DNA from 4 places in the Streptomyces sp. NPDC087901 genome. Region 1 is predicted to be linked to each of the others. Evidence: riboswitches for the same ligand, from Rfam matches in the RefSeq annotation. Region 1 holds a riboswitch; each other region holds the start of a gene.
What was found. Region 1 has a riboswitch for cyclic di-AMP ahead of ACIOEW_RS23615 (transglycosylase family protein). Riboswitches for the same ligand answer to the same signal wherever they lie in the genome.
Positions count from the first base shown of each region.

Region 2: another riboswitch for cyclic di-AMP. It lies ahead of ACIOEW_RS27760 (C40 family peptidase); the one in region 1 lies ahead of ACIOEW_RS23615 (transglycosylase family protein).
Region 3: another riboswitch for cyclic di-AMP. It lies ahead of ACIOEW_RS13800 (M23 family metallopeptidase); the one in region 1 lies ahead of ACIOEW_RS23615 (transglycosylase family protein).
Region 4: another riboswitch for cyclic di-AMP. It lies ahead of ACIOEW_RS32700 (transglycosylase SLT domain-containing protein); the one in region 1 lies ahead of ACIOEW_RS23615 (transglycosylase family protein).

Region 1 is NZ_JBIUUC010000007.1:339,652-347,194, forward strand. Features, by position in the region: gene ACIOEW_RS23585 (GtrA family protein) at 1-44, shown strand, start outside; gene ACIOEW_RS23590 (hypothetical protein) at 212-655, shown strand; gene ACIOEW_RS23595 (SurA N-terminal domain-containing protein) at 1,059-1,715, shown strand; gene ACIOEW_RS23600 (nucleoside triphosphate pyrophosphohydrolase) at 1,749-2,723, shown strand; gene ACIOEW_RS23605 (cytochrome P450) at 2,773-4,086, shown strand; gene ACIOEW_RS23610 (transglycosylase family protein) at 4,192-5,145, shown strand; cyclic di-AMP (ydaO/yuaA leader) riboswitch at 5,447-5,618, shown strand; gene ACIOEW_RS23615 (transglycosylase family protein) at 5,623-6,384, shown strand; gene eno (phosphopyruvate hydratase) at 6,671-7,543, shown strand, end outside.
Region 2 is NZ_JBIUUC010000010.1:126,602-134,144, reverse strand. Features, by position in the region: gene ACIOEW_RS27785 (DUF397 domain-containing protein) at 1-202, opposite strand, end outside; gene ACIOEW_RS27780 (helix-turn-helix transcriptional regulator) at 227-1,087, opposite strand; gene ACIOEW_RS27775 (ATP-binding protein) at 1,297-1,728, shown strand; gene ACIOEW_RS27770 (LysR family transcriptional regulator) at 1,756-2,673, opposite strand; gene ACIOEW_RS27765 (LysE family translocator) at 2,746-3,393, shown strand; gene ACIOEW_RS27760 (C40 family peptidase) at 3,426-3,899, opposite strand; cyclic di-AMP (ydaO/yuaA leader) riboswitch at 3,903-4,098, opposite strand; gene ACIOEW_RS27755 (hypothetical protein) at 4,399-4,710, opposite strand; gene ACIOEW_RS27750 (ATP-dependent Clp protease proteolytic subunit) at 4,718-5,353, opposite strand; gene ACIOEW_RS27745 (hypothetical protein) at 5,570-6,043, opposite strand; gene ACIOEW_RS27740 (tetratricopeptide repeat protein) at 6,490-7,543, shown strand, end outside.
Region 3 is NZ_JBIUUC010000004.1:20,904-28,446, forward strand. Features, by position in the region: gene ACIOEW_RS13790 (PrsW family glutamic-type intramembrane protease) at 1-1,602, shown strand, start outside; gene ACIOEW_RS13795 (aldo/keto reductase) at 1,639-2,583, opposite strand; gene ACIOEW_RS13800 (M23 family metallopeptidase) at 2,748-3,923, opposite strand; cyclic di-AMP (ydaO/yuaA leader) riboswitch at 3,935-4,088, opposite strand; gene ACIOEW_RS13805 (PP2C family protein-serine/threonine phosphatase) at 4,362-5,525, opposite strand; tRNA gene ACIOEW_RS13810 (tRNA-Met) at 5,737-5,810, opposite strand; gene ACIOEW_RS13815 (hypothetical protein) at 6,289-6,678, shown strand; gene ACIOEW_RS13820 (SHOCT domain-containing protein) at 6,822-7,232, shown strand.
Region 4 is NZ_JBIUUC010000014.1:101,213-108,755, forward strand. Features, by position in the region: gene ACIOEW_RS32680 (GMC oxidoreductase) at 1-786, shown strand, start outside; gene ACIOEW_RS32685 (carboxymuconolactone decarboxylase family protein) at 883-1,362, opposite strand; gene ACIOEW_RS32690 (dihydrodipicolinate reductase) at 1,359-2,438, opposite strand; gene ACIOEW_RS32695 (esterase) at 2,552-4,045, opposite strand; gene ACIOEW_RS32700 (transglycosylase SLT domain-containing protein) at 4,278-5,156, opposite strand; cyclic di-AMP (ydaO/yuaA leader) riboswitch at 5,162-5,345, opposite strand; gene ACIOEW_RS32705 (ABC transporter ATP-binding protein) at 5,642-6,475, opposite strand; gene ACIOEW_RS32710 (FecCD family ABC transporter permease) at 6,483-7,532, opposite strand; gene ACIOEW_RS32715 (FecCD family ABC transporter permease) at 7,529-7,543, opposite strand, start outside.

The DNA of each region.
Region 1 (7,543 bases):
TGCGGCCGGACACCCCGCCGAAATCCGTCGAACGGGTCGGCTGAGCCGGGCGGTGCGGAGCCGGTCCTTCCGTATGGCAAGGTATCCCGGTCATAAGCGCTGAGCTGGGCAAAGCCGTCGCGCCATGCAGTCCCGGCGAGGCGCTGCCCCGGCGTGACTCCGCACGGCCGGCTCGACGCACCGTATTCCTTGATCCATTCAGAGGTGTGTTGTGAACGCGAGAAGACGCCGGGCCCTGCTGAAAGCCGTCACGGTCATGCTGGAGCCCGGTGAGCAGGTCGAGGCGACGTCGCTGGTGAACCTCAGCGAGGTCTCCGTCAAGAAGAACATAGCCATGGGCATCGCTGCGGCGGTCCTGAGCGGCGGAACGATGATCGCTGCGGCAGCCCCCCAGCCGATGTATCTCGCGGCCAGCCGCGAACGCCTCTTCCTCTTCCAGGCCAACCCGACCTTCGCGAAGCCGGACCGGCACCTGGCCACCTTCGAGATCAAGGACGTGAAGCGGACCGAGATCAAGCGCGGATTCGTGAAGCACTCGTTCATCCTGATCGACGAGTCCGCGGGGAGCGCCCTGCGCATCTTCTTCCCGTGGTTCGGCGTCAAGGACATGGACGCCGTGGCCGGACTCGTCCCTACGGCGACGGCAACGGTGTAGCGGCCGGAAGGCCCGGGGGCGGGCCTCGCCCCACGAGAGACCCGCCGAAACCCGGCCGAACACGCCGCCCGAGCCGCGCCGCCGGACGCCCACATCCCCAACTCCTCCCGAATCGTGGGTCGAATCAGTGGCCCGGACCAGTTCCACTGCCCGAGAGCATCCGGCACTTGGGGGGCGGCGTCGCGGGTCTGGGCGCGCGCATCTGCGGCGTTGTCGTCGATCAACAACTCCCCCATAGCCCTAAAGACATGGGGGGACCCCCTTCGCGTCGCCTCAATCCTCCGCCTTGCAACTGCACGCACCCAGACCCGCTCCTTTTCCCGCCCCCCCAAGTGCCGGATGCTCTAGCATCGATCACCGCAAGGCTTTGTGCACCGCCGCACAATCTCCTCGGGAGGCTCCTTTGCACCGCCGCCGTCGCACCGCGCTCACCGTCTCCGCCGCACTGCTCGCCGCAGCGCCGCTCCTCGCCGCCTGCGGCAGCCAGGCCCACCCGGGCGCCGCGGCCGTCGTGGGCGGGGACCGGATCACGGTGGCCACCGTGCAGGGCCAGGTGGCGGACGTGCGCCAGGCGCAGGACACCTCGAAGCAGGACGCCCAGATCACCAACCAGTCCGGCCAGCTCGTCCGCGCCAAACTGCACGGCCTGATCCTCGACCGGGTCCTGGACAAGGCATCGGCGGACGCGGGAGTGACCGTCACCCGCGCCGAGATCCAGCAGATGCGGCAGTCGGCCGTCGCCCAGTACAAGGGGGAGGCCGGGCTGCGCGCCGCGGTGCTCCAGGAGCGCTGGATCGCCCCGGACCAGATCGACGCCTTCCTGCGCGAGCAGATCCAGCTGACCAAGCTCGGCCAGGCGCTCGGCGCCGACCCGACGACCCCGGCCGGCACGAAGGTCCTCGGCGACGCGCTGACGAAGGCGTCCAAGGCGTTGAAGGTCGACGTCAACCCGCGCTTCGGCACCTGGAACAACCAGCAGATCCAGCTTGCGGAGTTCAAGGCCCCCTGGATCACCCAGGTCACCAAGCCGGCCCAGTCGGCCGCGGAGGCCGGGGCCTGAGGACTGTCCGACGGCCGGGGTAGATTCGGCGGTGTGAACGCTGAAGACCCCGGCCGCATCGTCCTGCTCACCGCCAGCCACCGCGTCGCGCCCGGACTGCTGTCCTGGCCCGCCTGGCAGACACTGCACGCCGCCGGCCGGGTGCACTGCGGGGAACAGGACCAGCCGCAACTGCCGTATCTGCGCGAGGCGGGCATCACCGTCACGCCCGGTGTGCCCGACGCGCAGGACCTCGTGGACGCGTGCGCCGGCGGCCGGACCGTCGTCGTCCTCACGGGCGGAGAGGGCAACCAGCCGCTGACCGACGGACTGGCCCGGCTGGCCGGCTCGGGACGGGTGCAGATGCCGAACCTGGAGCTGCTGCCCGGTTCGTACGATCTTCCCGGCGCCCGGCTCCTCGATCTCGTCCAGGTCATGGACCGGATCCGGATCGAATGCCCCTGGACCTCGCAGAAGACCCACAAGGGCCTCGCCAAGTACGCCATCGAGGAGGCGTACGAACTCGTCGAGGCGATCGAGGACGGCAACCGCGAGGAACTGCGTGAGGAGCTCGGGGACGTACTGCTCCAGGTCGTCTTCCATGCGCGCATCGCGGAAGAGGATGAGGACGAGCCGTTCTCCGTCGACGACGTCGCGGCCACGCTCGTCGAGAAGCTGATCCACCGCCACCCGCACGTCTTCGGCGACGAGACCGCCGAGACGCCGGAGGACGTCCACGCGCACTGGCTGCGGACGAAGGCGATCGAGAAGCAGCGTGAGTCCGTCACCGACGGGGTGCCGCTCGGCCAGCCCGGCCTGGCGCTCGCCGCGAAGCTGGCAAGCCGGGTCCGTACCGCCGGACTCGACGTGGCGCTCCCAGGGAGCGGGAGTGAGGGCGACGACATCGGCTACCGGCTCCTCGCGCTTGCCGTACGCGCCCAGGAGGACGGCATCGACCCGGAGGCGGCTCTGCGGGCCGCGGGGCGTGCGTACCGGGACGCGATCCGGGCGGCGGAGGGCATCGCGTAGCGGTGGAGGGCCTCGGGCAGGGTCGCAGGGCAGCGGATAACGTCGGGGGGTGAACGACAGCTCCGACCGCATCCCCGCCGGCTGCCCCGCCCACGCGGCCTCCACCGCGCCCGAACTCTTCACGTGGGAGTTCGCCACCGATCCCTACCCCGCCTACGCCTGGCTGCGCGAGCACAGCCCCGTGCACCGCACCACGCTGCCCAGCGGGGTCGAGGCCTGGCTGGTGACGCGGTACGCGGACGCCAGGGCGGCTCTCGCCGACAGCAGGCTGTCCAAGAACCCGGCGCACCACGCCGAGTCCGCGCACGCCAAGGGGAAGACGGGGATCCCGGGTGAGCGCAAGGCGGAGTTGATGACGCATCTGCTGAACATCGACCCGCCCGACCACACCCGGCTGCGCCGCCTCGTGTCCAAGGCGTTCACCCCGCGTCGCATCGCGGAGTTCGCCCCGCGTGTGCAGGAGCTGACCGACCGGCTCATCGACGGTTTCATCGAGAAGGGGGAAGCGGACCTCATCCACGAGTTCGCCTTCCCGCTCCCCATCTACGCGATCTGTGACCTGCTGGGCGTTCCGAGCGAGGACCAGGACGACTTCCGGGACTGGGCGGGGATGATGATCCGCCACGGCGGCGGCCCGCGCGGCGGGGTGGCCCGCTCCGTGAAGAAGATGCGGGGCTATCTCCTCGAACTGATCCACCGCAAGCGCGAGAACCCGGGGGACGACCTGATCTCGGGGCTGATCCGGGCGAGCGACCACGGTGAGCACCTGACGGAGAACGAGGCCGCAGCGATGGCCTTTATCATCCTATTTGCCGGATTTGAGACCACGGTGAATTTGATCGGCAACGGTGTCCACACCCTGTTGGGTCACCCCGAGCAACGTGCGCAGCTCCAGCGTTCCCTGGCCGCGGGGGAGACAGGGCTGTTGGCCACGGGTGTCGAGGAACTGCTGCGGTACGACGGTCCGGTGGAGATGGCGACCTGGCGGTACGCCACCGAGCCGCTGACGATCGGCGGACAGCGGGTGGCCGAGGGCGACCCGGTACTCGTCGTGCTGGCGGCCGCCGACCGGGACCCGGAACGCTTCGGCGGACCGGACACGCTGGACCTCTCACGGCGTGACAATCAGCACCTCGGTTACGGTCACGGGATCCACTACTGCCTGGGAGCGCCGCTCGCCCGGCTGGAGGGGCAGGCCGCCCTCGCCACGCTCCTGAAACGCCTTCCGGACCTGCGACTTGCGGGAGAACCTGCCGATTTGCGGTGGCGTGGTGGGCTCATCATGCGTGGACTGCGCACGCTGCCGGTGGAGTTCACCCCGGGGCCGGTGTCCGGTGAAGGTGACACTCTGTCAACTCTGTGACTTTCACGTGATCTCTGCTGCATCGACTTGTGACACACGTTCGAGTCCCGCTAGGTTCACCGTTCGACTCACCAGTCACTCGTCAGTCACACGGAAGGCATCCCCATGGGCTCCGCGAACGGCAGACACCGTCGCCCTCGGCAGGCACCCGCGATCATCGTCGCCGCAGGCGTGACCGGCTCGGCCATCGCCATCCCGCTGCTCGGTGCGGCAGGTGCGCACGCCGCCGACGCCTCGACCTGGGACCGGGTGGCCGAGTGCGAGAGCGGCGGCATGTGGAGCGCCGACCTCGGCAACGGCTACTACGGCGGCCTGCAGTTCTCGCAGGAGGTCTGGAAGTCGTACGGCGGTGACTCGTACGCGGAGCGCGCGGACCTCGCCAGCCGCTCGCAGCAGATCGCCGTGGCGGAGAAGGTCCTGGAGGACCAGGGCCCGAAGGCATGGCCCAGCTGTGCGGTCATCTCGGGCCTCGTCGTGGACAGTGGCCTGCCGGGTGTCGACCCGGGCAGCGCCGCGTCCGACGACCCCGCCGGCAGCACGGACCCGTCCGAGGGCGGCGACCCCTCCGGGGACACCACCGCGTCGGACGACGCGTCCTCGGACGCGACGACGCCGGCGGACGGGGCCACGGACGACGCGGAGGGCGGGAGCGGGAAGCCGGACGCGTCCGCATCGCCGTCGGCCACGCCCTCCGCCACACCCTCCACGTCGCCCTCGGGTGCTGCCTCCGGCGCCGGGGAGGGCACCTCCGGGGGGCAGGAGAAGGCCGGCAAGCACCGGGGTGCTCCGGCCCCCGAGGGGACCCGGAGCGGCGGCAGCGACCGGGATGCGGGACGGCACGCCTCGCGAGGTGACGGTGACGCACGCGACACCGGTGCCCCGGCATCTGACGGCACGTACACCGTCCGTGCCGGCGACAACCTCTGGTCGATTGCTGATGCACAGAAGCTGCCCGGTGGCTGGACCGGGCTGTATGAGGCCAACAAGGCGGAGGTGGGCTCCGATCCGGACCTCATCCTGCCTGGCCAGAGCCTTGATCTCGGCGTGAAGGCCGAGTGAGAGCGGTCTGATGATCAGCTGAAAACACCCCAAAAGTTAGGGTAGTTAAGAGGCCTATGTCCCACTTTTGACCAAGTGAGACATGGGTCTCTTCGTGTGAACTGGCGTGTCTTGTCCGGGAGGTCCCGCCGCATCCGTTCCCACCTGCGCAAACGGTGCTTCTTCGGATGCAAGGAAGGGCTGTTTCTCCGGTATGTCCATCTTTGGATATGAGGGGTGGGTGTGTTTACGGTCGGAACCGCTCGCACCGCGGGCCCCGTCGACCGTCACGCCGAATCCTGCCGTCGGTCGAAGGGAACAGACGCGTAAAGCGCCGTAGGCAGGAGCGGGGGACCCAGGTAAGCGCCGGGCCCGATCGTCGCAAGACGCATCAGGACCGGCTTGGGGTGAAGTCGTGCGCTAGGACGTGCGACCGGGCAACTCACTTGGCCCGAACCCGACAGCTCACCTCGCAGGCGTCGGTGAGGAGAAGTCTCGATGCTGCTCAACAGCAAGGGCAACAAGCACCGTCGCCCGTCCAAGGCCGTCCGTATCGCCACGCTCGCCGGTGTCGCCGGTGCAGCCATCGCCGTGCCCCTGATGGGTGCCACCGGCGCCTCCGCCGCCTCCGTGTCCACGTGGGACGCCGTCGCCCAGTGCGAGTCCGGTGGCAACTGGTCCATCAACACCGGCAACGGCTACTACGGCGGCCTGCAGTTCTCGCAGTCCAGCTGGGCCGCCGCCGGCGGTACCCAGTACGCGGCCCGCGCCGACCTGGCCACCAAGGCCCAGCAGATCGCCGTCGCCGAGAAGCTCCTCGACCTGCAGGGTCCGGGTGCCTGGGCCTGCGCCGGCGCCGGCAACCTGAGCAACGACGGTGTCGACCCGGGTGTCGACACCGGCTCCTCCGCCACCAAGACCGAGACCGCCCCCAAGGCCGAAGCCGCCCCGAAGCAGGAGTCGGCGCCGGTCCAGCAGGCCGAGCCGAAGAAGGCCGAGCGCACCGAGGCCCCCTCCACCAACCGTTCGGACCGCTCGGCCGCCCCCAAGGCCAAGTCGAAGACCGTCACCACCCCGACCGGCAAGAAGGTCGAGAAGGGTGACGGCGAGTACAAGGTCGTCACCGGTGACTCCCTGAGCAAGATCGCCGCCGACCACAAGGTCAAGGGCGGCTGGGAGCAGCTCTTCAAGCTGAACAAGGACATCGTCACGGACGCCGACCTGATCTACCCGGGTCAGCAGCTCCACCTGACGAAGTAGTCGCGATCTCTCCTCGCTGAATCACTCCGGCCGCCCCGGCCCGGTGCGCATCTTCCCCCCGTGCGTGCCGGGCCGGGGTCGGCCGGTTTCGGCGTGATCGTTCAACTGTTGTAGTTACTCGTCAGTAAAATTCTGGCCCTTTGTCCCGCTGTGCTCGCTCTTGAGTCCTTTTTCGTCCCAGGGGACGGGCGGTCGGCCGGTTGAGGCGGCCCGGCCGGTTAGGCTCTTGTCGCAAGGCCAAAGCGACCCTGCACCACCAGCGTCATATCCCAGAAGGAGATGCCTCGTGCCGTCCATCGACGTCGTCGTAGCCAGGGAAATCCTCGACTCCCGCGGAAACCCCACGGTCGAGGTCGAGGTCGGCCTCGACGACGGCAGCACGGGCCGTGCTGCTGTTCCGTCCGGCGCCTCCACCGGTGCGTTCGAGGCCATTGAGCTTCGTGACGGAGACCCCAACCGCTACCACGGCAAGGGCGTCGAGAAGGCCGTCCTCGCCGTGATCGAGCAGATCGGCCCGGAGCTCGTCGGTTACGACGCGACCGAGCAGCGGCTGATCGACCAGGCGATGTTCGACCTGGACGCCACGGAGAACAAGGGCTCGCTCGGCGCCAACGCCATCCTCGGCGTCTCGCTCGCCGTGGCCCACGCCGCTTCCGAGGCATCGGACCTGCCGCTGTTCCGCTACCTCGGTGGCCCGAACGCGCACCTGCTGCCCGTCCCGATGATGAACATCCTCAACGGTGGGTCGCACGCCGACTCCAACGTGGACATCCAGGAGTTCATGATCGCCCCGATCGGCGCGGAGTCCTTCTCCGAGGCCCTGCGCTGGGGCGCCGAGGTCTACCACACGCTGAAGAAGGTCCTGAAGACCAAGGGCCTGTCCACCGGTCTCGGTGACGAGGGCGGCTTCGCGCCGAACCTGGAGTCGAACCGCGCCGCGCTCGACCTCATCGTCGAGGCCATCAAGGAAGCCGGCTACGCCCCGGGCAAGGACATCGCGCTCGCGCTCGACGTCGCCGCCTCGGAGTTCTACAAGGACGGCAAGTACGAGTTCGAGGGCAAGTCCCGCTCGGCCGCCGAGATGACCGAGTACTACGAGGAGCTCGTCTCCGCGTACCCGCTGGTCTCCATCGAGGACCCGCTGTACGAGGACGACTGG
Region 2 (7,543 bases), on a different contig from region 1:
CGGCCGAACCGCCGTTCAGGGCGGTGACGAAGGAGGTCCAGGCCGCAGCGGAGAAGAGCAGCGGCGGCCTGGACGCGTCCTTGGAGTCGCGCACGGCCAGCCTCCGGTTGCCGAACGGCGCGGCCTCCACGCAGTTGTTCATTCCCGTGCTGCGGCTGCTGCGCCGCCACCGTAACGCGTGCTGTGCGAGGCAATCCGACATGAGGCCCCCTCGGGCAGTCCGGGGTCACCGACCGTCGCGGTCGATCGCGGCGATCAGGTCCAACGAGTGCTCCGGCGACAGCGCGTGTGCCTGCAGAGTGCGGAAGGCCGAGCTGTACGCCTCAAGGTCTTCTTTCCGCTCCAGGTAGAGGCTACTCGTCAAATGGTCGAGAACGACCACATCCAGATCAGAAATGCTCGGAAAGGAGAAGATAACGAAAGGTCCGGTGAGGCCCACATAGCCGCCGACCGTGAACGGCAGCAACTGAAGCTGCACATGCGGCAGTTGGGCTACCCGGCTGAGATGGCGCAGCTGCTCCCGCATGACCCGGCGGCCGCCGACCTCGCGTCGTAGCACTGCCTCGTCCAGTACCGCGGTCAGTCTCAGCGGCGGATCGCTCCGCAGGACCCCCTGCCGCGCCAACCGGACTTCCACCAGCGAGTCCAGCTGTCCGGTGGGCAGCCCGTCGAGTGAGGCCCGGGTCACCGCTCGGGCGTAGTCGGCGGTCTGCAACAGCCCCGGCACCACCGACGTCTCCAGCGTGCGCGCGGTGCGCGCCTGTGACTCCAGGCTGATGAAATCGCGGTACTGCGGCGGGATCAGGCCGCGGTACGCGTGCCACCACCCCGTGCCCCCGCCGCCCGCCGAACCCGCGAGCGCCTCCAGGACCTCGCGCAACTTCGGGTCGTCCGTGTCGTACGCGTCGAGCAGCCGGGTCACATCGCCGGGCTGCACCCCGCTCACGCCGGTCTCGATCCGGCTGACCTTCGACTGGTGCCAGCCGAGCAGACGAGCCGCGTCCCGGCTCGTGAGTCCCGACGCATGGCGCAGACTCCGCAGCTCCTCCCCGAGCTTGCGGCGTCGCACCGCAGGGCCGTGCTGCATGTGGTGCCTCCCTCCCACTCCCTGTCGAGCGGACAGTGTGGCGCCTTTACGGGGCATCCGGGGCAGAGTTCACCGCTTCGAGCGACAGATATATGCATATCTTGGTGGATCGCCGTTACAGAGGGCAGCATCAGTGGCAATCTGGCGCGAAGCACAACCCGGACCAACGATCGCGGGGTCGCTTCCGGGTGGGAAAGGGACGGCTCGCCATGGCAGACCATCAAGAAGCAAGCGTCACTCTGCCGAGCGAGCCGGTCTCGGTCGCCGCGGCCCGGAGATATGTGGCCCGGGTACTGGCCGACTGGGGACTTCCCGACGACACGGAGACGGGAGAGACCGTCCGGCTCATCGTCTCGGAGCTCGCGACCAACGCCGTCCAGCACACCTTCGGACAGTCACCCACCTTCACCGTGGACCTCCGGCTGGAGCGGGAGGAGCAGCTGCGCCTCGGGGTGACGGACAGTCACCCTCGGTGGCCCCAGCGGCTCCCCGCGGCCGTGCAGCAGGACAACGGGCGCGGCATGGTGATCATCCGCGCGCTGGCCAAGGAGTACGGTGGCCGGCTGACCGTCACCCCCACCGCGGACGGCGGGAAGACCGTCTGGATCGCGCTGCCGTGGCACGCGGCCGTCCAGCACTGACTGCCCCGCCGCGCACCCCGGGCACGGTCACAGAGGCGTCGCGGCCCGCCCGAATCCGCTGCGCAGCAAAGCCCGCAGCGTCGCCGCCGCGGCGCTCGCGCGGTCGCCGCGGTGCACCACCGAGATCGTCCGGCGGAACGCGGCCGGCTCCAGTCGCCGTACGGACAGCGGCGTCGGCGACATCGCGGCGACCATCTCGGGTACGACCGCCATGCCGATGCCCGCGCTGACCAGAGCGCACACCAGCGCATAGCCGGGCGACTCGCAGACCACCGCCGGCAGCGCCCCCGCCTCGGCGAGTGCGCTCTCCACCCCGCGGCGCGGCGGATGGGTGGGTGCGCTGCTGATCAGGGGCCGGCCTGCCAGCTCCGTCACCGGGAGCCGCCCGCTGCCGTCGGCCAGGACCTGCCCGACCGCGGTGATCAGCACCAGCTCCTCGATCAGGAGCGGCTCGGACAGGACACCTGACGGCGGCGGCGTCGCAGCGCCGGGCTCGTAGTCATGGGTCAGTGCCAGATCCACCTCGCCGGCTGCCACCGCGGCCACCCCGCCCGGCGGCTCGTACTCGGTGACGGTCAGCTCCACGTCCGGGTGCGCCCGGCGGAACGCGCTCAGCACCGGCGGCAGCAGATGAATGCCCGCCGTGGTGAAAGTGCCGACGCGCAGGCGACCGCCTGAGAGTCCGGCCAGACGAGCCAGTTCATGGCGGGCCTGCTCCATCTCGTCGAGGACCCGCCGGGCGCGTCCGGCGAGCAGTTCGCCCGCTGCCGTCAGCCGGGCGCCTCGGTGATGGCGCACCAGCAGCGCAGCCCCCGCCTCCCGCTCCAGCTTGGCGAGCTGCTGGGAGAGTGCCGGGGCGGTGTAGCCCAGGCGTGCGGCGGCCCGGGTGATCGAACCGGCCTCGGCGACCGCCACCAGCGCCGCGAGGCGCGTCGGGTCGTACATTAAGCGTTCCTTTTGGCAGACCCAGAAGATTGCAAGTACATGCTAAAGGCTCCGGCGGTCCAGGATGGAGCGATGGACGCACAACTGACCGCTTTCGTCGGGGTCGCCGCCGCCATGGTCGCGCTGCCCGGCGCGGACTTCACCGTCGTCGTACGCAACGCCCTCGCCTCGCGCGCGGCGGGGGTGGCGACCGCAGTGGGGGTCGCCGGGGGCCTCCTGGTCCACACCGCGCTCGCCGTCGCCGGTCTGGCCGCCGTGCTGGTGGCGGTGCCCGTGCTGTTCCGGACCGTCCAGCTCCTGGGCGGCGCATACGTGCTCTACCTGGGCATCAGTGCCCTGTACGCGGCCCGGCGACGCGCCGGGCAGGCGGCGGGGCCCGGGCCGGACGAGGGGGATGGTGGGCAGGCCACGATGGGGACAGGCCGCGCACTGCGCCAGGGATTCCTGACCAATGCGCTGAACCCCAAGGCGCCCGTGCTCTTCCTGAGCCTTCTGCCGCAGTTCGTGCCGGCCGGGGCCGCGCCCCTGCCCAGGACGCTGCTGCTCGCCGCGATCGTCGTCCTGATGGCTCTGATCTGGTTCCCGGCCGTGGCGCTCCTGGTGGACCGCCTTGGCCGGTGGCTGCGCCGGCCGCGTACCGCCCGGGCGATCGAGGGCGGCAGCGGCGCGGCACTCACCGCACTGGGGCTGGTCCTGGTGACGGGCCCGCTGCTGCACTGACGCGGGAGCACGGGCCGGGACGGGGAGGGGCTTCAGCGGACCCGTCCGTAGTAGACGCTCTTCGTCCAGATCTTTTCCAGGCGGACCACGGCCCCGGTCTTGGGCGAGTGCCAGATCTTGCCGCTGCCCGCGTAGATGCCCACGTGGTAGATGCTGCGGCCGGAATGGAAGAAGACCAGATCGCCGCGTTGCCGCTTGGAGGACGAGATGTGGCGGGTCTTGTTGTACTGCTGCTGGGCCGTGCGCGGGAGCTTCTTGCCCGCCTTCTTGAACGAGTAGAGCGTCAGGCCGGAACAGTCGAAGCGACTGGGCCCGGTGGCGCCCCACCGGTAGGGCGCTCCCTTCTTCGACGCGGCGATGTTGAGCGCCTTCATCGAATGTGTCGCGGCCTGGGCATCGGTCACGGCGCCGGGAACGAACAACGTGCCGCCTACAGCGGCGAGAGTCATGGCCGAGGCCGTTGTGGCCCGGGCGAGGAGAGACGGGACATGAACCTGCGCAGTCATGCGCAACCCTTCGTCAGCCGCCTGTGAAGGATGACCTGTCGGGTTCGGGCTGGCGAAGTCGCCCGGCCGCAGATGCGGCTTCACCCCGAGGGACAACCGGAGGTCCGGTCGGCCCGTTGTGCTCGGGTCCTCCACTCCTGCCGATCCACTCCTGTCGACCAGGCATCCGGGCGGCGGCAGGACTCGGCGTCCGCCCGGACCGCCCCGCCGCGGTGGCGGGGGCTTGTCGTCCCAGGGATCTTGACTCACCGAGTGCCGGATTTCCGAGGTGAAGCGGCGATATGTGAGGCTCGTCACGACTGGCCCGTTCGGGTGGACAGGTGACCTTTGGGGAAACGGCAGACGCTCGCCGCCCGGTGCCGTACCAGCGACGTAACGGGAGATTTCGCCCATCGTCCACCGTGAAAGCGCAAATTGAGTTGTCCCTCGCGCGAAGTAACGTCTACGCCGAACGAGGGAGAATATTTGGCCGACGCGTCGGGCGTGTCGGTCGAGGAGCTCAGCAACTGGGAGGGGCGGGCGGGATGGTGACCCGCCCGGAGCGCCGTTCGCCGTCGAGTACGCGCAGCGCCCGGGTCAACGTGGCTGCGTGGATCCGTGCTTCACCACGCTCGTGCATCACCGCGAGGGCGTCCCGCAGTGCGGCCGAGTACGAGGCCAGTGCCTGGGCGGCGCGCAGTGCGCCGTAGGTGTCGCCGCCGTGGGCCGGATTGATCCGGCCCACCTGGTCGAGGACTTGCAGGTAGCGGTCGATGAACTCGCCCTCCGCGCGGGTCAGGGCGGGCAGTGGTGCGAACTCCGGTGGCTGCATCGGGGATTCACCGCGCCGGGTGCGGAGACAGCGACAGCGAGCGGTTCTGGACGATGTGGTCGACCAGCCCGTATTCCTTGGCGCCCTCGGCGTCGAGGATGAGGTCGCGCTCGGTGTCGGCGGTGATCTGCTCGACGGGGCGGCCGGTGTGACGGGCCAGCATGCTGCTGAGCGTCTCGCGCATGCGGGCCAGTTCCCTTGCCTCGATCTCCAGGTCGGACGGCTGCCCCTGTACGGGCTCGGCGAGTTCGGGCTGCTGCACCACCACGCGGGCGCCCGGCAGGGCGTGCCGTTTGCCGGGAGCGCCCGCCGCGAGCAGCACGGCCGCGCCGGCCCCCGCTTGGCCGAGGCAGAAGGTCTCCACCTCGCAGGTGAGGAAGGCCATCGTGTCGTAGACGGCGGTCATGGCCCCGAACGTGCCGCCGGGGGAGTTGATGTAGAGCGAGATAGGCCGGTCGGGCGCGTCGTGCTCCAGGTACATGAACTGTGCGACCAGGTCGTTGGCAGCCGTGTCGTCGACGGGGGTGCCGAGGAACACGACCCGTTCGGCCAGCAGCTTGGAGTACGGGTCGAGCGTGCGGGTCCCCTGGGACGTGCGCTCGGTGAACTCGGGCAGTACATGGCGGGCGGCGGGGCGGTGCATGGCGAGGCCTCTCGTCCGGGGTGCGCGAGACCCTGAAGGCACCCGCGCACGCTTCTGTAGAAAATGTACAGGACGTACAGAAGGTTGTGATGGGAGAGAGCCTGGTGATCGGTGCAAAGGCCGAGGACAGAGGCTGTTCTGCTGTTCGCCGAGTGCTGAAATCTCACAAATCTGCCACGACGCCCTCAGCGTCAAGCTGCTTCGTCCTCACCGCAATCACATGGACAAGTGAGGTGTTCCGAGGCGACGCGGAGGTCCTCGGGACTCGGGTGGGCGTACACCCGCTTCGAGGATGGCGTAGATCGTGGCGTTGGCGGCCGGCGTGAGCAGGATGGTGCAAGCGAGGGCGGCGGGCCGTGCGGCCGGGTCCTCACGGGCGATCGCGTCGGGTGCGTAGTCCTTGAGCGCGGCCGCGAGCGGGATGCGCACCAGGCCGGACGGTGCGAGCAAGCCCAGGACCAGGCTGCTGGAGGCGGCCAGGACCAGTGCAGCGATGGCCAGCAGCCAGGTCGTCAGGCGTGGTTCCGGGCGGCGCGAAAGCGGGCCGGCGGCCAGGGCGGCAAGTCCGGGAAGAGCAGTGGCGGGTAGACGGCCAGATGCGTCGCGGCGGCTGCTCCTCTGCTTGTTGGTGCCGAGCAGGCGGCGCAGGAGGTCTTCGTCGTCGGACAGCTCGTCGACGAAGCGGGTCAAGACCGTGTTCCGGATGTGAGACAGATTCAGACGTTTTGCATTACCGCCCAGTCGATACCGACACACGGCACCCCGGAGTGCTCACACCTCACGACTGGATTCGCTGTCAAAGAAGCCGAAACGACTGGACCCACTGTCAAACGCCTCGATTGATGACAAACGACACCACGAGTTGCCTACTCGAACGGTTGATCTGTCTACAACAGGGATGTCACCTAGCCTGGTGAGAGGGGACGTCTTATGATCCGGAGTTCGCCATGATCAATCGGCGAAAGGAAAGCGAAACCACCCTGACATCCCCGCTTCCCGCCCCGAGGCGGATCGCGTGGATTGTGTGGAGCGGTGTGGGAACGCTCGGACTCCTCGGCCTCCTGACGTGGGCAGGCAAGGACCACCCGGCCTGGAGCGGGGGCGGTTGGGGGTGGGCACAGGGGTTCACCGGGTGGGTGGCGCAGATCTTCGGCGGGCTCGGCCGGGTCGTCGACGGCGACGGCCTCGTACCCGGCCAAAGGCTGGGATTCTGGTTTGTCGCCCTGGTTGTCCTCTACTTGTACTGGCGGGCGACGCGTGCGCTGGTGGCCTACAAACCGGGTCCGGTCGACGTTCAGGAACTCATCGACGCGACGCCCCCGGGAACCCTCGATGTGCCGGCTGGGGATCTGACCGCCGAGCTTCGCCAGCAATTGTCCGACAGCAGCATCTACGCACCAACGACGCTGCCCGCCGAGGTCCCACCGACGAGCTTTCTCGAACTGGTCGGCGACGTCGAGTTGGACCCCAAGAAGCTGGGGGCCGCCATTCCGCGCCTCCTGAGCCGACTGCGGCCGAAACTCGCCTACCGGGTCGGAGGAGTGCTCCGGATCCGTGAACAGAGACCGGACTGCCTGGGTGTGACGGTGACGGTCACGGCCTTCGTGTTCGGCGGTTCCAGCTCGACGACTCTTTGGGGAAAAGAATGGGGCGAAGTCATCCGCAAGACCGGCTGCTGGGTGATCAGCGTCCTGCTGCCGGTGACTCGAGCGGGGCGGCAACCGCCCTGGCGTCAATGGTGGGGCCGTGAGCTCAATCCCGAACTGTACGAGGCGTACCAGAGCGCGAACGAGCTCAGCCGGGCCGGCCGCTATCACGAGGCGCTGTCACGGTACTTCGACGCGATCGCACTCGACCCCAAGAATCCGTACCTCCGGAGCGAGTTGGCCGAGGTGCAGGAGAAGATGGGTCTGCACATCGACGCTCTCGAAACGTGCCAACGCGCCCTCACTCTCGATGGACAGACTTCCAGGCAGTACAACAGGCGGCTGTGGCTGAGACCTGGGCAGGTGGATTGGCGGCGGCTGCGCTATCTGCGTCACCCTCGCCTGTACCGGGACGTGCTCGGTCTGCGGTACCGGAACGCCATCATCCTGGGAATGTCGGAAGAGACGACACAACAATGGTTCCAGCGCAAAGGCAGCCAGGACGACACGACCCGGCGCCGCCTCGTGCCCCTTCTTGCGGATC
Region 3 (7,543 bases), on a different contig from region 1:
ATGCTGTGGCGGAGCAGGACGCTCCGCGTCGTAGCCGTCTTCACCGTGCTGGCGCTCTGCGGCCTGGTGATCCTCGCTCTGGTCCGTGACCAGACGGGGACGCAGGGGTTCCTCGTCGGTCTGGGCCTGGCCGTGTTGCCCGTCCCGGTGCTGATGACGGCGTTCCGCTGGCTGGACCGGGTAGAACCGGGCCCGTGGCGCAACATGCTGTTCGCCTTCGCCTGGGGCGCCTGCGCGGCGGCCCTGGTCGCGATCATCGCGAATTCCTTCGCGACGCGGTGGATCGCTACCGCCACGGCCGACCCGGGCAGCGCGGACACGCTGGGCGCCACGGTCATAGCGCCCGTCGTGGAGGAGAGCGCCAAGGCGGCGGCCGTCCTGTTGCTCTTCCTCTTCCGGCGGCGGGACTTCGGCGGGATCGTCGACGGCGTGGTCGTCGCCGGCTTCACCGCGACAGGTTTCGCCTTCACCGAGAACATCCTCTACCTGGGCAACGCCTTCGGTGAGGACCAGATCACGGGCTCGGGGTTCGCCTCCGTGACCGCGGCGACCTTCTTCGTACGTGCGGTGATGTCGCCGTTCGCCCATCCGCTCTTCACCGTGCTGACCGGCATCGGTTTCGGGATCGCCGCGAGCAGTGCGCGCCATCAGCGCGTCCGGCGCATGGTGCTCCCGCTGCTGGGCCTGCTCCTCGCGATGGGCATGCACGCCCTGTGGAACGGGTCGTCCGCGTTCGGCCCGTACGGCTTCTACGCCGTGTACGGGGCGTTCATGGTCCCGGTCTTCGGGCTGGTGACCTGGCTGACGGTCTGGGCCCGACTGCGCGAGCTGCGCACCCTCGGCGTCGAGCTGCCGGTGTATGCCGCGGCCGGCTGGCTTTCGCCGGCCGAACCCCTCGCCCTCTCCTCGATGCGGGCCCGCGGCATGGCCAGGGACGTCGCACGCCAACGAGCGACGGCAGCGGCGGCAGCGGCGGCAGCGGCGGCCGGCAGCCCGTACAGCAGGCCCCACGGTCACGCGTTCCACCCGGGATCCGCTCCCGCGCACGCACATCACCCCGCACACGCCCACATACCCTCCGCGGCGCGGACGGAGCGGAAAATGGTGAGGGCCCAGGGCAGGGCGGCCGCCCGCGCGGTCGCCGAGTACGAGTCGTTCGCGACCTCGCTGGCCTTTCTGCGCCGGCAGGCCCGCCGCGGCACGGCGGGCCCGGACTTCGCAGAGCGCGAGCGGGAGTTGCTGCACCACCTGTGGCAGCGCAGGGATACGGCAGGCCCCGCCCTCGTGTACGCGGCGCAGGCCACGGGCCGCCTGCGCCCCCGGTTCGTGCCTCCGCGGCACTGGCCGCACCAAGGACAAGCCCAGGGACAGGTCCAGCCGTACCAAGGACAGGTTCGGGGGCAGGTTCAGGGACAGGTCCGTAGCCAGAGCCCGGGCTACGGGGCGTACCCACCCAACGGCGGCCACGCCCCGTACCCGCACGCCGGATACCCGTACGCCGGCCGGCCCTACAGCGCACCGGCGTACACGAACCCCCCGCGTACGAACCCCCCGCACACGAACCCTCCGTACGACCGGCCTCGGTACGGGCAACAGGGGTGAGGGCGACCTGTCCGGCAGCTCAGGGTCGGACAGGCCTCAGGCGGAAGCCTCAGTGAGGTCCGCCAGCTCCTGGTCCGTCAGCCGCAGTCCGGCGACGGCCACCAGCGCGGGAAGCTGCTCGACCGTACGGGCCGAGGCGATCGGTGCGGCGACGGTCGGCTGCGCGGCCAGCCACGCCAGCGCCACGGTCGCGATCTCGGCCTCGTGCTCCTGGGCCACCTTGTCGAGCGCGGCAAGCACCTTCTGTCCGCGCTCCGTCTCCAGGTGCGTGGCCGCGCTCCCGGCGCGGGCGCTCTCCACGGCCGTGCCCGGACGGTACTTGCCGGTGAGGAACCCGGAGGCGAGGGCGAAGTACGGGACGGCCGCGAGCCCGGCACCGGCGGCGGTGTCCTGGAGCTCGCCCTCGTAAGTGTCCCGGGAGACAAGGTTGTAGTGGGGCTGCAGCGCCACGTACCGGGCGAGCCCCTCGCGCTCCGAGAAGTCCAGCGAGGCGCGCAGCCGCTGGGGGCTGATGTTGGAAGCGGCGATCTCGCGGACCTTGCCGTCCTTCACCAGCTGGTCGAGGGCGGTGATGATCTCCTCGACCGGGACCGTCTCGTCGTCGAAGTGCGTGTAGTAGAGGTCGATGTGGCCGGTGCCGAGCCGGCGCAGCGACTCCTCGGCGGCAGCCTTGATGGTGGTGGCGGAGAGCCCCTTGTACGCGGGGTGGGCGCCGACCTTGGTGGCCACGACGATGTCGGAACGGTTGCCGCGTGCGGCGAGCCACTTGCCGATGAGGGTTTCCGACTCGCCGCCCTCGTTACCGGGGACCCAGGCCGAGTAGGAGTCGGCGGTGTCGACGAAGTTGCCGCCGGCCGCCGCGTACGCGTCGAGAACGGCGAAGGACTGCGCCTCGTCGGCGGTCCAGCCGAAGACGTTGCCCCCGAGGGCGAGCGGGAAGACCTGAAGGCCGGAGGAGCCGAGCTTGCGGAGAGAAGTCATAGAGGGAACAACCCGTTCCGCCTGGTCCGCTATTCCATGACCCGTACAGCTATACCGATGACGACGGTACGTCCGTGGAAACAGACCGGCAGCCCTGACGTCGGGGGTGAGCGTCAGGGCTGCCGGGGTTTCACAGGCCGGGGAACCGGCGGGGGCGAACGGTCTCAGACCGTCAGGCCCCGGGCGCGGAGCCAGGTCATCGGGTCGATGCCGGTGCCGTCCGGGGTGTGGACCTCGAGGTGGAGGTGCGGGCCGGTCACGTTGCCGGTGGCGCCGACGCGTCCGATGGTGTCGCCGGTCGTGACCTTCTGGCCGATGCTGACATCCATCGAGGACTGGTGGCAGAACCACAGCTCCGTGCCGTCCTCCAGCTCCAGGACCGTGCGGTAGCCGTAGGAACCGGAGTAGCCGGCCGACGTGACCGTGCCGGTGTGGATCGCCTTGATCGGCGTACCGGTGGGCGCCGCGAAGTCGAGGCCCGTGTGGTAGCCGGATGACCACATCGATCCGGCCTCGCCGAAGGTCGAGGTGATCGTGTACGAGGAGGTGGGGATGGCGTAGCTGGCGGCGAGCTTGGCGAGCCGCAGGGCCTCCGCCTTCTTCGCCGCCTCCTCCGCCGCCTTCTTCTTCTCTGCGGCGACCTTGGCCTCGGCGGCGTCCTGCTGCTTCTTCGCCTCCGCGGCGGCCTTCTCGGCTGCGGCCTTCTCGGCGGCGGCCTTGACCTCGGCGTCGGCGGCGTCCTGCTGCTGCTCGGCCTGCTGGAGGATGCGGGCGCGGAGGGCCTCACCCGCGTCGGTGGTGCCCTGCTCGGCCTCGGCGGTGGTGATGCCGGCGGTCGTCAGCGGGGCGGAGGCGACCTCGGCCACGGACTTCTCCGCCGCGGACTCGGATTCGGATTCGCCCGAGAACAGTGCGCCGACGCCCGGGAGGGACTTGGCGTCGGGGAGATTGTCCGAGATGGAATCGGGAAGAGAGATGGAGACCGGCGGCTTGCTCTGGGCGGTGGCCATGCCACCCGCACCGACGGCCGCGATGACGCCGACGCCGAGGACGGTGGAGCTGCGGGCCAGACCGTTGCGCTGCTTGGCGACGCGGTGCTTGCCGCGCACGGGACGGACGGAGTCCTCGGTGGGATTCCATTCCTCCCAGGTCCTGTCGGGCCCGGAGTCGTCGGCGCGGAAGTCGTTTCCGAAGCCACTGCCCCGATCGGTCCCGTAATCGGTCGCGTAGGGGGCCTCGTGCTCCGCACCGACAAAGGTGCCGGGCCGGGTCGCGAAGTCATCGCCGTACTCGGACACGAACCGGGAGGGAGCTTCGGGGGCAGGCTTGTTGGACGCCACGGGGGCGCACTCCTTTCCTTCCTTCTCGCCTACCGGGTTAGCTGACGGGTTCGGAGCAGGAAGGTCTCCTACGGGTTCCTCCGTCTCATCACAAGACAGAGATGCCCGATTCACCCCATGTAGGTGGTTCCCCGGTTCCCTTGCGGGATTCGGCGCTCGCGTACGGTGCCGCCACTGACGACGGCTGGGACAACCGCACTGCGTTATCGAACGTTAATAGACACCAGGGTCCGATTCCAAGCTGTTCCCACTGATCGTTCAGGCCCTTGGCCTGGACTTTACGGGACACAACCGGGTGGAAACGGACGAGTTGATCACCTCTCAGCCACTACCCGCTTTCTGACGTTGCGTCAAATGTTATGCGGAGGGGTGCCCTTCGGTTACGGACGGTGGTATCGCGGCCAACCGCTCCCACCGCACCCGGCCCCGGAACCGGGCTCACCCGCCGCCATCCCCCAGGCCGACGATCTTCACGGTCCTGCGCCGGTCGGGCTGGCCCTCGGCCGGCCGGCCGACCGCGAGCAGCGCCATATCGTCCGTCGACTCACCGCCCGTGTGCAGCCGCACGTCATCGGTCAGCGCGGACAGCAGCTCCTCGGGCCCCGGGAAGATCCGGCCCCGCAGCCGCTCGGCGGGGTCGTAGAAGACCCCTTCGACGTCACGAGCCTCGGAGAGGCCGTCCGTGTAGAGAAGGAGCGTCGCCCCGGCGGGCAGCTCCCACTCGTCGGCCAGGTCCGGCCACTCCCCCAGGGCCATCCCCAGCGGCAGCGCCGGCACCGAAGGCCCGAGCACCTCCAGCGCCCCGTCCGTGTGCAGCAGCAGCGGCTCGGGGTGCCCGCGGTTGACGATCCGCACCACGGAGGCACCCGGCGGGATCTCCGCCAGCACGGCGGTGACGAACCCCTCCACCGCATCGAGGCCGCCGCGCGTGTTCGACTCGCGCTCCAGCGCACGCTCCAGCCGCTGCGCCACACCCTCCAGCGACTCCTCCTGCTCGGCCGCCTCCCGGAACGCCCCGATGATCACCGCCACCGCCTCCACGGCGTCCAGCCCCTTGCCGCGCACGTCCCCGACCACCAGCCGCACCCCCTGCGGGGTGTTCGTGACCGAGAACAGGTCGCCGCCGACGAACTCGTCCGCCTGCGCCGCCTCGTACCGCGCGGCGACATACAGCCCGCCGATCCGGTCGGACGGCGTCGGCAGCACCGCCCGCATGGCGGTCTCCGCGATGACACGGGCCGAAGCCAGCTGCTCGTTGCTGCGCCGCACGACCCCGTTGATCACGACAGCGAGGACGGAGACGGTGAGGACGGTGAGCAGTTCGATGGAGGGCACCACCTGGAGCAGGTTGCCGTTGAAGATCCGTAGCGCGACGACCGCCAGCAGCGCGGCAGCGCCGGTACGGATGGTGCTGGTCAGCGAGAAGAACGGCGCGGCGATGAGCGGGGCCGCCGCGAACAACGGGATGGCCGTGAAGGCGGGCGGGGTGAGGGCGTCGAACAGCACGCCCCCGGCGATCATCAGCGCAGGCAGCGCCCGGACGAACCGGCGGGTCCGCACCCCGCCTGCACGCCTCTTCCGCCGCTTCTCCCGCTTCCCCACCTGCTGGTCTCCTGCCCGGTGCACCCCACGGCCGCGGACGGTACCGCGTACCACCCCAGGCTTCCCGGAGCAGGGTCGCGGAGCGACTCCTCGTCGGCCAATGGGGGTACGTACGCGTAAACGCGGCTCACACCGAGCGACCCGGCGGGCCGACGGCGTACGAACGAATCAGGCCCGGCACGCTGTATGCATGCCGGGCCTGATTCTTCAGTAGCGGGGACAGGATTTGAACCTGCGACCTCTGGGTTATGAGCCCAGCGAGCTACCGAGCTGCTCCACCCCGCGTCGGTAAACACAACTCTACGGCATGTTCGGGACGCTCATGACCACTCGGCGCCCACACCCCGCAGACGGCACCCCACCCGGCCCGACGACCGCACAGCCGCCCGACGGGCACCCCACCGACCAATGGCAGCCCTCTGCCCGCACCGACCGCCCGCAGGTACGCCCGCAGCGACGCCCAGCCCCGCCCCAACCACGCGGCAGGGGCGGCAGTTCGACGGCGGTAGAACTGAACAAACCACCCCCACAGCCTCCTTGGCGGCCGGGAAACGCTCCGTCCCCGCAGACGCTCTCCACCATGCCGTCAAAGTGTTGAAAACGAGAAGGTGTTGCAAGGAACACGTGTTCTGCCGCAAGGTGACTGCTGCATCCCGCGGACCGGTGGGCTGCCCGTGCGAGCAGGCCCCGGAGCGTGCATGTCGCCGCGCCCGTCAGGCCGCTCCCGGTCTCTCATCGCAGCCTGCCTGGAGGGCCCCCGACGATGACCGCACCACTCACCTCTGCCCCCGCTCCCACCACTCCGGCCACCTCGGCCACGCCTCCCTCACCCGTACGCGGAGCCGCCATCGGCGGTGTCATCGGCGGGCTGGTGGGGGCCGTGATGAGCGCGGGCGTGAACTACGCGGTCATCGGGCTTCCTGACAGCGAATCGCTCAACGCGGTCAACCACGCGATATCGGGCCTGCTCAGCGGTTTCTTCGCCGGCTTCGTCGGACTCCTGATACACAGCCGAAAGGCCGCAGCGGCCGCACGCACGGCGGAGACCCGGGCCGCATCCGCGATTCCGCGGCAGGCCGAGCCCGCAGACCACTCCACCGCCACGGCCCCGGCCGAGGCCCCCGTCTCCGCCGCCCCTGTATCGGAGAAGTAGCCGCCGCACCGCGTCGCATCGCCCCACCCGCCCCTCTTTCCCCTCTTGGCGGAGTACGGAAAACCCCAACGGGCGCATGCATAAATGCGGTGATATGACTGATTTCAGACTCAGTCATTCGACGCGGCGCCTGGAGTGGACCGATGGACGACTACCCCCTGCTCAACCTGTTCTGGACCATGCTCTGGTTCTTCCTCTGGATCATGTGGCTCTTCCTCCTGTTCCGGGTCATCATGGACATCTTCCGCAGTGACGACCTCGGCGGCTGGGCGAAGGCGGGCTGGCTGATCCTGGCCCTGGTGCTGCCGTATCTGGGCGTGCTGATCTACGTCATCGCGCGCGGCAAATCCATGGGTACGCGTGATGTGAAGGAAGCGAAGGAACGTGACGCGGCCTTCAAGGCGTACGTGAGAGACGCGGCGGGCACGTCCGACGCGAACGGTGCGCCGAAGAGCAGCCACGTCGAGGATCTGTCGAAACTCGCGGACCTCAGGGACAAGGGCGCCATCACGGACGAGGAGTACCAGCGGGCCAAGACGAAGCTCCTCGTCTGAACCACCCTGGCGCACGGCGCCGGTGCCGGCCTCATGGCCGGCGCCGGCGTCATGGCCGGCGCCGGCGTCATGGCCGGCGCCGGCGTCATGTCGTCGTGTCGTCGTGTCAGGTCACTGCGGCCGGTCGCGGGGTGTCTGCCCGCCCTGGCTCAGCGGCCGAAGAAGTACGGTGCGGGCGTCAGACACCGATCCGAACCGACTCGGCAGGCGGCACCCACGAGTTCGCCGCCCGGCGCCCGGCGGGGACGGTGGCTGTCGTACCCGGGGTCGGAATGACCATCACCGACACCATTCACCAGGCCGCCCTCACG
Region 4 (7,543 bases), on a different contig from region 1:
ACCATCTCGCCGCTGCATCAGGTGACTTCGGTCGCTCCGGCGTCGGGCGGCGGCTATACGGTCGTCATCGACGAACTCCGCACCGACGGGAGCGTCGCGACCACCAAGACGGTCATCGCGGACAAGGTGTTCTTCGCCGCGGGCAGCGTCGGTACGAGCAAGTTGCTGACCCGGCTGAAGGCCACGGGAGCACTGTCCGGCCTGAACGACGAGATCGGCAAGGGCTGGGGCGACAACGGCAATGTCATGTGCGGCCGCGCCAATCACGTGTGGGACGCGACCGGCGCGGTCCAGTCGAGCATTCCGTGCGGCGGCATCGACAACTGGGCCGCCGGGGGCGCGTTCGCCGAGGTCGCACCGCTGCCGACCGGGATCGAGACGTTCGCCTCGTTCTATCTGTCGATCACGAAGAACCCGAACCGTGCCCAGTTCTCCTGGAACGCCGCCACGGGCAAGGTGGACCTGAACTGGCAGACCGCCTGGAAGCAGCCCTCCATCGACATGGCGAAGACGATCTTCGACAAGATCAACGCCAGGGAGGGGACGATCTACCGGACCGACCTCTTCGGCGTCTACAAGATCTGGGGCGACCACCTCACCTACCACCCGCTCGGCGGCGCGGTCCTCGACAGGGCAACCGACAACTACGGCCGCCTGCACGGCTACACGGGCCTGTACGTCATCGACGGCTCGTTGATCCCCGGCAACACCAGCGTCAATCCGTTCGTCACCATCACGGCGCTCGCCGAACGGAACATCGAGAAGATCATCGCCACCGACCTGTGACAGCGGGTCAGAACGGGCGGGACCTCCAGTAGGAGGCGACGGGCAGGCCTCCTACTGGACACGCGCGCTGCCGGGCCTGCCCCGCCGACAGCCCCTTCAGTGCCCCGGCAGCACGCACACGGCGTCGAGACCCAGCACGTGGTTGAGCCGGCCGAACGCAAGCCATGAGCCGATGCTCATGCTCAGTTCGACGATCTCGTGCTGGCTGTAGTGCGCGGTCATCCGGGTCCAGAACGCGTCGTCCAGGCCGTGATGGTCCAGGGCGTACCGCTCGGCGTACTCGGCCGCCAGCCGGGTCCGGTCGTCGAAGGCCTCGGTGCTGCGCCAGTCGCTCACCGCACCGGCGAACTCCTCCTCGACCTTCCGACCGTCACGTTCGGTGCGCCAGTCCAGGCAGAAGAGGCAGCCGTTGATCTGCGCGATGCGCAGCCTCGCCGCCTCGAACTCACGGAGCCCGAGCGTCGTGTGCTCGTACACCGACAGCGAGAAGTTCGCGGCGGCCATGCCGATGCCGGGGACCATGTCGCCCCATACGTAGCCGATCGGTTCCTGGCCCTCGGGGATGTCGATGATCATGGCTGCTTCCTTCCGAATCGGCCGGCTGCGGGACGCAGGGGGACGTCGAGGGCGTCGTAGAGTCCGGGGTCCGCGTCCACCAGCCAGTCGATGGCGTTCACCAGCCGGCCGACCGCGGTGGCGTTGCCGCCGGCAGAACGGTTCTCGCCCTCGTCGGTGGCCTCGACGGTGACCTCGATGCGCGGGCGCCCCTCGATGATCACCCGGTGGGCACCTGCGCCGTCGGGCGGCGACGGCCAGTCCGGGGCGCACGACGGATGGATGCGGGTGATGTGCTCGATGACGATGCGGGGCTCGCCCTCGACGATGCCCTGGACCTCGAAGCGGACCGCGCCCTGGGTGCCGGCCTCGAACTCGCCCATGGTCCTGGTCGTGACGGTGGTTTCGAGCGGCCGCCGGGCCATGGTCTCGCGGATGTCGTCGAGCTCCACGCCCAGGGCCCTGGCCATCAGGCGTATCTGCCCGCCCCACACCATGGTCGGCACGGAGGCCGCGAGCATGAGCGGCTCGTACTCCATGGGATGACCCATGCCGATCAGGTGGCGGACGGAATCGGGCTGGTCGTAGGTGGAGTAGTCGAAGATCTCCTGGCAGCGGATCACGTCCACCGTGGAGCCGAGTCCGCTGATCAGCAGGGGCAGTACGTCGTTGCCCCAGCCGGGATCGACGCCGGAGACGAAGAGCGATCCGCCACCGCCGGCGACGGCGGCAAGCACCGGTTCGCGCAGTTCGGGCGGGGCCCCGCGCTGGTCGTAGAGCGCGTACAGCGCCGGGGTGACGACGACGGCTCCCCCGGCCACCGCCCTGGTGATGTCGGCCAGCGCCTCGTCGGGGCGGATGTCGCCGGAGGCCGCGTAGACGACGGCTCGGGGAGCGGTGGCCAGCACCGCGTCGATGTCGTCGGTCGCGGCGACGCCCAGATCGCGGTCGAGGCCGGCGAGGGCGCCCGCGTCACGGCCCACCTTGCCGGGGTCGTGGACGAGTACGTGCGCGAGTTTCAGGGCCGGATGGGACTCGACCGCGCGGATGGCCGCGCGGCCGACATTGCCGGTACCCCAGACCACCGTGGAAATCATGCGGCGGAGGGTAGCGCGCGGGATGAAAGGTTCATAGTGGCATCGCGCACCGGGTTGGGCGGGTCCCGGGGCGGGCCCGTCGGGCCCGCCCCGGTCCGCTCCGCAGGGCGTCGCTACTCGTCGATCGTGGCCCCGTATCCGGCGCCCGTCTCCGGACCGCCGAACGGCCGGGCGTCGAACGTCCACGAGCCGGAGGCCGTCACGCCGCCCGAGCCGGCCGAGAACACCCAGACGACACCGTTGCCGGCGTTCTCTCCGGGCGCGGCGGACAGCAGACCGAACCGCCCGTCCTTGTCGGGATCGGTCAGCCGCACCTGGCCGCCCCAGCGGTCGCCCTTCTCCGGCGCGCCCGGCACGTTCAGCGAGTCCTGGTCCCATGAAGCGGCGCCGGTGGCGGTCAGTCCGCCGGCCGCACCGCGCAGCACCCACACGGCGCCCGCGTCGGCGACCGTGCCGATGTCCTCGCCGGGGGCGCCGATCGCCACATCCGCGTACCCGTCGCCGTCGGTGTCCGCCACGGAGAGGTCGGCGCCCCAGCCGTCGCCGGCCTCCGGGACTCCGGGGACGCCCGTGGTGTCCTGCGTCCACCAGACGGGCGGGGTGCCCGGGCCCTCGGCACCGACGGGTCCGTCGCCCAGGCTGCCGTAGTACACACCGACCACGCCGCCGGTCATCGACTCGCCGCCGTCGTCGGGGCTGCCGGGCTCCCCGGTGACGAGGTCGTCGTAGCCGTCGTTGTTGATGTCGCCGGAGGCGACGGCGGGGCCGCCGCGCAGATCGTGGTCGTACCGGAGTCCCTGGACCTCGCCGAGGAAGAGCGCGGACCAGCCGTGCCCCGGTTCCCCGCCGACGGTGACGCCGGAGATGACGAGGTCGGCGAGACCGTTGCCGTCGTAGTCGCCGGTCGTCATGGCCCGGGGCACGATCTCCCGACCCGGGGTGCCGGGGATGCGGCTGCTGCGGGAGGTGGGCGCCGGTGCCCCGGCCTTACTCCGGGCCGCCGCCTCGTACTGGTAGAGAGTGAGGTCGGTGCGGTCGGTCACGGCCAGCTGGTCGCCGGGGATGTCGGGGCTGAAGTGCGCCGCGGCGAGTGCACTGCCGAACCTGGCACCGGCGACGGGCTCCTCGGCCTGCAGCCAGTCGCTGTCCGCGCCGGAGAGCCCCTTCGCGGAGCCCCACAGGACAATGGTGCCGCCCGCGTCGGTCACCGGTTCGATGTTCTCGCCGGGGAGGCCGACGACGGCGTCGTCGTACCCGTCCCCGTCGAGGTCGCCGGAGGCCAGGGCGCGGCCGAAGCCGTCCCCCGCCTCGGCGGCGCCCGGCACGCCGGTGGTGTTCTGGCTGAGGACGGCGCCCCGGGTGGTGCCGATGCCGCCCGGCCCGCCGTACTGCACGGTCACGTAGCCCGCGCCCTTCTTGCCGCCGACGGTCCCGCCGGGCGCGCCGATGAGCACGTCCTCGTAGCCGTCGCCGTTGAAATCGGAGTTGCGGTCGTCCGCGTGCGTTCCGCCGGGGGCGCCGGCGTAGGCGGAGGGCGCGACGACCGCGGCCCCTGCCATCAGGAGGAATGAGGCCGCGACAACGGCGGCCGAACGGTGGGTGCGCACGAGCGGCTCCTCGGTTCAAGGATGACCGGGCGAGGGCCTGTCGGACCATGATCCGCCCCCAGGCCCCTGGTCCGGGGGACGCCGGGAAGAGCCCGTTGTCCTCCTGGCGCCCTGTTGGACCGGCTCTGCGGCACAAGGGTTGTACGGCATCGCGAAAGGGGTGGAAGGGAGCAGCTCAGCTCCCTTCCACCCCTGTTCACGATTCCGCCCGGAAGCGGGGGATCGCGGTGGGTCAGTAGGCCCCGAAGACGTTGTCGATCGAGCCGTACGTGGCGGCCGCGTAGTTGCACGCGGCGGTGATGTTGGCGACGGGGTCCAGGATGTCCAGCGAGGTGCCGGGCACGTGGTAGGCGTCGAACGTGGGCTGGATGACCTGGAGGAGGCCCTTGGACGGGGTGCCGGCGGCGGCGTTCGAGTCCCAGTTGTTGACGATCTGGGGGTTGCCCGAGGACTCGCGGATGACGTTGCGGTGGATGCCGTCGTAGCTGCCGGGGATGCCGTTCTCCGCCATGACGGCGAGGGACTCCTTGATCCAGCCGTCGAGGTCGTCGGTGTACGCCGTCTCGCTCTGCGCGGGGGCGGTCTCCACGGTCTCCACGGCGACGGGCGTCGCCGTCCGCTGGGAACGGTCGGCGCGGTCGGTGCTCTCGGCCCGGTCGGCCGACGGCTGCGAGGTGCTGCCGGAGGTGTTCTCCGCCTTGAACTCGCTCTTGGTCGCGGCCTTGGGGGCGGCGGCCGCGGACTTGGCGCCGATGGTCAGCTTCAGGCCCGGGTGAATGAGGTCGGGGTTGCCGCCCACCGCACTCCGGTTGTCCTGGTACAGCCGCTCCCAGCCGCCACTGAGGGAATGCCCCCGGGCGATCTTGGAAAGCGAATCACCGGAGACCACGGAATAGGTGGTGGATTCGGCCTTCTGTACGGCAATTTCCTTGCCGGTCACGGAAGTCGGGGCTGCGGCCTTTTCTGCGACGACCGCCTGAGCGGGGGCGGCAGAAGCCGATCCGGCCGCGATCAGGGGGAGTGCGAGAACGACTCCGCCCGCACTCACGGCGATGAAACCGCGGGTCAGGGAGGTGGACTTGGAACGACGGTGCTGACCCTTGAAGGGCATGGCGCTTTTCCTCTCCGCCGCCTGCGAGGTGAGCTGTCGGGTTCGGACTGGAGATGTCCGGCCGCACATGGCGACTTCACCCCTAGCCGCTCCGGATTCCGGACCGGCGGCAAACCTGGGTCCCCCGCTCCTGCCGCACGTGATGTGGTCGGGTTACCGGACGGCGGCAGGATTCGGCGTTCCATCCGGATTGACGGTGACCGTAAGCGAGAAAGGGCGGACGAAACAAGCCCGGAATTCCTGATCACAATTGATTTGCAAGATCAATAAAAGGAAATATGCGACGCCGGTCACATGCGGGCGGGTCAACTTTCTTGGCGCGACAGGGAACCGAAGCCTCCGGTTGCGCGTCCGGGGCGGGAAACGTGACGCTGGCCACTGTGCCCGAAAGGGGCGATTTGCCGGGTATTAGAAAGGTGCGCCTCACGAAAAAGCGACCTCGATGAGCATTTCCGACACTTCTGAATAATCGCCCAATCAGGACATTATGGAGCGAGTGTCGGCTGTGCGGCCGCACCGGTCCGGCTGCGCGCCACCACGACCGGTGAGCCGTCGCCCGGGGCGCGGAGTATGTCCGCGTCGAGCGCGTACAGCTCCTTCACCAGGGCTTCGTCGACCGTCTCGCGGGGCGCACCCTGGGCGATGACGCGGCCGCCCTTCATGGCGACGAGCAGATCGGCGTAACGGGCCGCGGCGGCGAGGTCGTGCTGGACCATGACGACGGTTCGGCCGGTGGCCGCGACCTCGCGGACGAGTTCCAGGACCTCGACGGCATGCCCGAGGTCGAGGGCGCTGGTGGGTTCGTCGAGCAGCACGACCGGGGTCTGCTGGGCGAGGACCATCGCGAGCCAGCAGCGCTGGCGCTGGCCGCCGGACAGCCGGTCGATGCGCTCGCCGGCCAGTGCGGTGGTGCCGGTGGCGTCGAGTGCGTCGCGCACCGCCTGCTCGTCCTCGCGCGACCACTGGCGCAGCAGCCCCTGGTGCGGGCTGCGGCCATAGCGGACCAGACCGGCCACGGTGACCGCCTCGGGAGCGCGCGGCGACTGCGGCAGCAGGGCGACATGGTGGGCGGCCCGGCGCCGGCCGGTCTGCCAGATGTCCGTCCCGTCGATCAGCACCGTGCCGGACTCGGGCCGGTGGAGCCGGGCGACGGTGCGCAGCAGGGTCGACTTCCCGCAGCCGTTGGGACCCACGATCGCGACGACCTGTCCGGCGGGGACGGTGAGGCCGACGTCCTCGACGACGGGGCGGCCCGGGTATCCGGCGTGCAGACCACGGACTTCGAGGCCCGCCTTCGTACCGGTCGGATTCTCGGTCATGTGCGGCTCACGCCTTTCCGGCGGCCGGGTCGGGCCGCAGCAGTACCCACAGGAGGAAGGGGCCGCCGAGGACGCTGGTGACGACCCCGACGGGAAGTTCGACCGGAGCGGCGACGCGTCCGATCGCGTCGGCCGCGGCGATCAGCGCGGCTCCGGTCAGCGCCGAGCCGGTGACCGGCACGCGGGTGGGGCCGGTCAGCCGCTGGGCGAGGATCGGCGCCGCCAGTGCCACGAAGGCGATGGGGCCGCCGACCCCGACCGCCGTACCCGCCAGCAGTACCGCGAGGACGAGAGCGACGGTACGCACCCGACGCAGATCGACTCCGAGAGAACTCGCCACCTCGTCGCCGAAGCGCAGCAGTTGGAGGCGGTGCCCGGCCGCCAGCGAGAGCGGGACGAGGAACAGCAGGGCCACGGCCAGCGGCACACCGGCGTCCCAGTCGCGCCCGTTGAGGCTGCCGACGGCCCAGAGGAACACTCCGCCCGCCGTGTTGTCGTTCTCGCGCGACATGATCAGGTCGCTCACCGCGCCGATGAAGGTGGAGACGCCGATCCCGGCCACCAGCAGCCGGTAGCCGGCACTGCCCGCTCCCCCGGCGCACAGGACGACCAGGACCGCGGCGGCTACGGCACCGAGCGGCCCGAGCCACCAGTTGCCGACCATGCCGGTGGCGGACCCCGCGGCGGCGGCGACCACGGCCGCGGTGGCGCCCTCGTTGACCCCGACCAGGTCCGGCGTGGCGAGGCGGTTGCCGGCCAGGGTCTGGGTGAGACAGCCCGCGATGCCGAGGGCGGCGCCGACCAGCAGACCGGTGAAGACACGGGGGAGCCGGAAGTCCCGCACGATCATGACGGTGCCGGCATCGCCGGTTCCGAGCAGTCCCGAAAGGGTCTCCGGCAGGGTCATTCCGGTCGAACTCGCCATCACCGCAAGGGTGATCAGGAGTGCCAGCAGCGGAATGAGTACCGCTGCGGCCAGCGCGCTGCGCCTCGGGAGGAGCCAGGACAGCGTTCCGGTGCGGAGCACCACGCTGTCCGGAGGGGTCACGTCCGTCATGCCGGGACCCC